DNA from 2 places in the Flocculibacter collagenilyticus genome. Region 2 is predicted to be linked to the other one. Evidence: predicted binding sites of a transcription regulator. Region 2 holds the regulator's gene; the other holds the start of a gene.
What was found. Region 2 encodes MetJ, which represses methionine synthesis genes. Its sites were predicted from a motif close to TAGACGTCTAGACGTCTA; they were not measured.

Region 1 (3,436 bases), 250 kb from region 2:
TGGCAACCGCCGTAGAATTAAAGGTATTTGTTTCAATAATATCTGCGCCGGCATCTAAATACGCTAAGTGAATATCAGTAATGATGCTGGGCTGAGTAAGTGACAATAGGTCATTATTGCCTTTTAATAAGCAGGGCCATTTTGCAAAACGCTTGCCACGAAAACCATTCTCATCCAGCTTTCTTGCTTGGATCATTGTTCCCATGGCTCCATCAAGAATTAAAATATCTGTTGCTAAACGCGCTTTAAGTGCTGTGATACGGTGATATAAAGGTGTAACGTCTAGTTCAATTGAGCTGATATCTAATGGTGTTATTTGATTACTCACAATGCAGCTCCGTTTTGCTGAGTAGAATGTTGAATAGATTGAATAGGTTGAATAGGTTGAATGGATTCAATGCTGTGTGTTCTAACTTTAGTTAAATCGTACGGCGTTGTTTGATAGACACAATAATTTAGCCAATTATTAAATAATAAATGACCATGACTTTGCCATTTATTACGCGGCTTATTTAACGACTTACTATGTGCTAGCCCGCTGGCCTGTGTTGAAAACTCACTTAACTCACTGCACTCACTTAACTCACTACACTCACAATCAAGTAAGCTCGCTTCAGTTACATTAACGTGTTCAGGATAATAATTTTCAGGTGCTGTTAATTCATCATTTTTTTCACGATTTTTTTCATTATTAGCAAGATCGCGTACATATTCTTGGTGAAGCGTTAATGCATCATATTCTGGATGACCCGTTACAAAAACAAACGGCTGTTTAATACTTTTTATTAAATACGCTCCCACCTCTTCTGAACCCGCTAAAATGTCTAGTGCATGACACTGCATTATCTGCTCGACTGGCGCTTGTACATAGCGTGAGTGTGGCACCCAGAATTCGTCATCAAAACCCTGCATAATTGGTTCATGCTGACAATATTGTTGATGTAAATATATCCCGCTGAGCTTTTTTTCTCGTAAACAGCGCTCTATACCATAAAAATAATACAGCGCCGCATGCGCAGCCCAGCATAAAAATAAACTGCTGGTTACATTCTTTTCAGCCCAACGAAACACTTCCTGTAACTGATCCCAATAGGTGACCTCTGTATACGATACTAAACCTAGCGGAGCACCTGTAATGATTAAGCCGTCATAACAAGTCGACTTTATCGCAGAAAAATATTGATAGAAGCTATCTAAATGCTGATGACTGGTATGTTTACTTTTATGCTGATCTAAACGAATAAAGTCTACTTCTACTTGTAACGCCGAGTTTGCAAGCAACCTTAATAACTGTATTTCTGTTACTTCTTTATTAGGCATCAAATTTAATATCGCTAACTTTATAGGCCGAATGTCTTGCTGGGATGCACGGCTATTAGGCATAACAAATACATTTTCGCGCTGTAATGCATTAATAGCGGGCAAGTCATCTTGTACTCGTATCGGCATAATTCACATCTCACTCTATATCTTTAATCAAGTGCGTTTTTATAAAAGCAGGCTGATCACTCAACATGTCTCTTTGAGTTGATATAAACAGTGTTGAATTATTTTTTAGACATGTCAACATCTGGATGGCTAAAAGTAAAAAATAACGGTTTAGCTAATATACCGACTAATGATTTATTTGTGCTTAGAAAAGATAGTTGGGCATTATGTAGAGAGTTAACGGCAATATTGCACAAAAAAAATGGCCGCTAATGCGACCATCTTTTTTAATGCTTAATGGAATAAACTATCGAATAAGGTTTACTCTCCTAATACAACTTCCTCGCCTTCTTCAGGCTTAATCGTTGCTTTAAGTAGCAGCATGTCGCGTAATTTCGTTTCAATTTCATTCGCAATATGCGTATTTTCTTGTAAAAACTTAATGCTGTTCGCTTTACCTTGGCCTACTTTCTCACCATTGTACGCGTACCAAGCACCCGACTTATCAACAACATCGTGCTTAACACCTAAATCTAGTAACTCGCCTTCTTTCGAGATACCTTTACCGTACATAATAATAAACTCTGCTTGTTTAAATGGCGGTGCTACTTTGTTCTTCACCACTTTAACGCGAGTCTCGTTACCAATGACTTCATCACCCTCTTTTACTGAACCTGTACGACGAATATCTAAACGTACCGATGCGTAAAATTTAAGTGCGTTACCACCTGTCGTTGTTTCAGGGTTACCGAACATTACACCAATTTTCATACGAATTTGGTTAATGAAAATACATAGCGTATTTGAACGCTTAATGTTACCTGTTAATTTACGTAATGCTTGCGACATTAAACGCGCTTGCAAGCCAACATGAGTGTCACCCATATCGCCTTCAATTTCGGCTTTTGGTGTTAGTGCAGCTACTGAGTCAACAACAATCATGTCAACCGCGTTTGAACGTACTAGCATGTCGGCAATCTCTAACGCTTGCTCACCTGTATCAGGTTGAGATACCAGTAACTCAGCCACGTTTACGCCTAGGTTTTCTGCATAAACAGGATCTAATGCATGCTCAGCATCAATAAACGCACAAGTTTTGCCTTTCTTCTGTGCTTCAGCGATGGTTTGTAACGTAAGGGTTGTTTTACCTGATGACTCTGGACCATAAATTTCAATAATACGACCCGTTGGTAAACCGCCTATACCTAAGGCAATGTCTAGTCCAAGTGAGCCAGTAGATACAGACTCAATATCTAACGCTTGTGAGTCACCTAAACGCATAATTGAACCTTTACCGAATTGGCGTTCAATTTGTGAAAGTGCTGCGCCTAACGCTTTTTCTTTATTGTTGTCCATTTTATACCCCAACTGATCTAATGATCGTATTATTTGTATTCAATTTAATGCCAAGAAGTATACTGTATACTCGTACAGTATCAACCCCTGTATAATAAAATTTTAAAATTTTTTCTTAATAGCGATGCTATCTTATTGTTTTAAAAACTATCTGCTAGTTCATAAGCACAGGCTAATGCTTTATAAATAGTTTGCTGTCTTACAGTACTGCGATCGCCGTCAAACACATGCCTTTCTGTCTTAACTACGAGTCGACCTGCTAACGTATGCGCCCAAGCAAACCATACTGTTCCAACGGGTTTTTCGTCACTACCACCATCTGGCCCCGCAACACCACTAACAGCAATGGCAATATTTGCATTAGCAGCAGTTAGCGCGCCTTGCGCCATTTCACTTACCGTCAGTTCACTTACTGCCCCATATTTGATTAATGTACTTTCTTGCACATTAACCAATGTTTGTTTAGCGTGATTGCTATAAGTAACAAAACTCTGATCTAAATAAGCAGAGCTACCTGCAATTTCTGTAAGCGCATAGGCAATCCCACCACCTGTACATGATTCAGCAGTGGTGATTTTTAACTTTTTAGTTGATAATAGCTGGCCTAAATCAGCTGACATTTTTACAATGTTTTCGCTTAAATCCATGGCGT
Region 2 (3,436 bases):
AACTTTAAACAACACATCCCCCAATCTATTAAGTTGCATTACGCTATTAAAGCAAATCCATACCCTGCGTTAGTCAATGCGATGGTGACCAAGGTGGATGGCTTTGATGTTGCCTCGCACAAAGAAATGTTATTAGCATTACAAAGTGGTATGCCAGCAAGTGAAATTAGCTTTGCAGGGCCTGCCAAGCAAGAAGTAGAGATCACTGCTGCAATTGAGGCTGGTATTACATTGCATGTAGAGTCGTTAACAGAGCTTGAACGTGCGATCAGTTTAAGCAAGTGCACCAATAAACAAGCTAAAATAGCATTTCGGGTCAATCCTGCGTTTGAGCTAAAGGGTGCAGGAATGAAAATGGGTGGTGGCCCTAAACAGTTTGGTATTGATGAAGAGATCCTGCTCGATAAATTACCCAAGATGGATTTTAGCCAGTTTGAATTTGTTGGTTTTCATATTTTTTGGGGTTCGCAGAATTTAAAACCTGACGCCATCATGAATGCGCACAATTGCACGTTCGAATTAGCTGATCGGTTGTGCGCTGTCACACCTGTTAAAGTGAAAACCATTAATATTGGTGGCGGTTTCGGTGTTCCTTACTTTGCCGGAGAGACACGTCTTAATTTAGCGCCAATAGGCGAGAACCTGAGCTCACTACTTACCCAATATTCGCAATTAACAGAGCTTGAGCTTGTAATTGAACTGGGTCGATATTTAGTGGCTGAAGCGGGGATATATGCGTGTAAAGTGACAGACATTAAAACGTCTCGCGGCCATACTTATATTATGACGAACGGTGGTTTACATCATCATTTGTCTAACTCAGGTAACTTTGGCCAAGTTATTCGCAAAAACTACCCAGTAGCAATTGCTAATAAAATGAATGAAGCAGTGATTCAAGAACCTGTATCTGTGGTAGGGCCATTGTGTACCCCGTTAGACACACTTGCGGATAAGTTCAAACTTCCGCAGGCAGAAATAGGCGATTGGTTTGTGGTATATCAATCAGGAGCTTATGGTGCAACAGCCAGTCCGCAAGACTTTTTGGGGCATCCACACGTCACAGAGATCTTATTGTAGTAACTTGCGCAATACTCACTTGTGCGTGATATTGCAACAACGAAATGTCCTCATTAATGAAAACAGCCCCATTGGGGCTGTTTTGCTAATACAAACAAAAAAGTAACGCGAAGCAAATCACGCACAAATTCATTGCTAACCCACTATGATTCAGAAGTTTCAATATCTGGGATCGGTAAACCGCGTTGCGTTAAAATTTCTCTAACACTTTCAGGTACCTGTTCTGGATTGTCTTTCATCAAATCATTATCGTTGGGTAACGGTTGCCCAGTAAATGCGTGAAGAAATGCTTCGCATAGCAACTCACTATTGGTTGCATGACGCAGGTTTTTAACTTGGCGTCGTGTACGTTCATCAGTTAATACTTTTAATACGGTAAGTGGAATTGAAACCGTAATTTTTTTAACTTGCTCTGATTTTTTACCGTGTTCAGCGTACGGGTGAATATACTCACCATTCCATTCTGCCATTACTTAAGCCTTGATTAATAGTCTAATACTGAGAGTGACTTTGGTTAAAATTAATAGCTTTGTGCCAGTGCACCTTTCGCGCCATTCAATTCTAAAAACTGCGTAAATTCTAACTGTTTTACTGTATGAGTCAACACGCCTTACAACGCTTGTTTAATAGGTATTTATTAATACGCTAAAAATTTGGTTGACAGCAATTAAATTTAAATCTAGATTTATAGACGTCTAAACATCCAAATAATAAATTGCATTGAGAAATAACTATGAGCCACTCCACAAATTACTCGAACAAATCGGTCAGTTTGAATACCGTTGCTGTACGTGCTGGTATTGATCAAGACCAGCATCATGGCGCAGTTGTGCCGCCACTCCATTTAAGCAGTAACTTTTCTTTTGCCGATATTGAACAACCACGTCAGTACGACTACACACGTTCTGGCAATCCTACGAGAGACATTTTAGGAGCTACCTTGGCCGAATTAGAAAAAGGGTCAACAGGCATTGTAACCAGCAGCGGAATGTCAGCCATACACTTAGTAACACAGCTCCTACAAGCTGAAGATGTATTAGTTGTACCGCATGATTGTTATGGTGGTAGCTTTCGGTTATTTACGCACCTTGCTAAACGTAATCAATTTCAATTGCAAACCATAGATTTTACGGCACCAGATTTGGAACAAACGTTAGAAGCCATCAAACCCAAATTAATATGGATAGAAACCCCAAGTAACCCATTACTGCGCCTAACTGATGTAAAAGCGGTTTGTTTACAGGCAGCAAAATTAAATGCATTAGTTGCAGTTGATAATACGTTTCTTTCACCCGTACTACAGCAGCCGCTACAGTTGGGGGCAGATATCGCAGTGCACTCCACCACCAAATACATTAATGGCCATAGTGATGTGGTGGGCGGCGCGGTGATCACAAAGTCTCAAGAGCTAGGTGAGCAACTAACCTGGTGGGCAAATTGTATTGGTATTACTGGTGCACCGTTTGATAGCTTTTTAACATTGCGTGGTTTAAGAACATTAACCCCCAGAATACGCCAGCATCAAGCCAATGCAATTGCAATAGCAGACTTTCTAGCCGCGCAACCCGCAGTTAAAAAAGTATATTACCCAGGATTAAATACCCATCCGCAGCATGAACTTGCCAAACAACAGCAATATGGTTTTGGCGCGATGCTCAGTTTTGAGCTTGAGGGTGATAGCCACACTATCAAAGAGGTGGTTAAAACGTTTATTGCCCAACTTAACCAGTTTACTTTGGCCGAATCGCTGGGAGGAGTAGAAAGCTTAATTTGTCATCCTGCCACAATGACACACGCAGCAATGACAGCGGATGCAAGGGCGCACGCTGGAATCGGCGAGTCGTTAATACGTATTAGCGTGGGCATTGAAGATGTTCAAGATTTAATAGCAGATTTACAACAAGGCTTTGATACTATTTCGCGTTTGAAATTGCCCATTAATACTCACTCTCAAGCGGATAACACAAGCAATGAAACATGGGATTTAGAGTACGCTACATGCCGCTTAAGCACACAGTTTGCTGCGCAGTGGTAACGCCTGTTTTTATTCAAATCATTTATTCATAAGAGGATAGAAATAATGGCAAGTCATGCACAACACATTGCAGCGATAAATCGTAATTTAGTAGATGTTGCAGGAAAGGTAGATATTTCATTTGAATTTTTTCCACCTTCAACCCCTAAAATGGAGCAAACATTACGTAGCTCTATTGCGCGTTTAGCACCACTAAATCCAAAATTTGTTTCGGTGACATACGGCGCGTGTTCAGGCACCCGTGAACGCACGCATGATGTTATTAAGCATATACAGCATAATACGCAGTTAGCTGCAGCACCTCACTTAACCTGCATTGATGCA

Region 1: HUU81_RS14245 (homoserine O-succinyltransferase) is a predicted target of MetJ. The motif match lies at 1,572-1,589, and genes of this name have one in related genera.

What each region holds. Positions count from the first base shown of each region.
Region 1 covers NZ_CP059888.1:3,207,139-3,210,574, forward strand. Annotated here, with positions in the region: gene HUU81_RS14240 (homocysteine S-methyltransferase family protein) at 1-328, opposite strand, end outside; gene HUU81_RS14245 (homoserine O-succinyltransferase) at 325-1,449, opposite strand; gene recA (recombinase RecA) at 1,750-2,784, opposite strand; gene HUU81_RS14255 (CinA family protein) at 2,925-3,431, opposite strand.
Region 2 covers NZ_CP059888.1:3,454,377-3,457,812, reverse strand. Annotated here, with positions in the region: gene HUU81_RS15345 (pyridoxal-dependent decarboxylase, exosortase A system-associated) at 1-1,077, shown strand, start outside; gene metJ (met regulon transcriptional regulator MetJ) at 1,221-1,547, opposite strand; gene metB (cystathionine gamma-synthase) at 1,811-3,112, shown strand; gene metF (methylenetetrahydrofolate reductase) at 3,158-3,436, shown strand, end outside.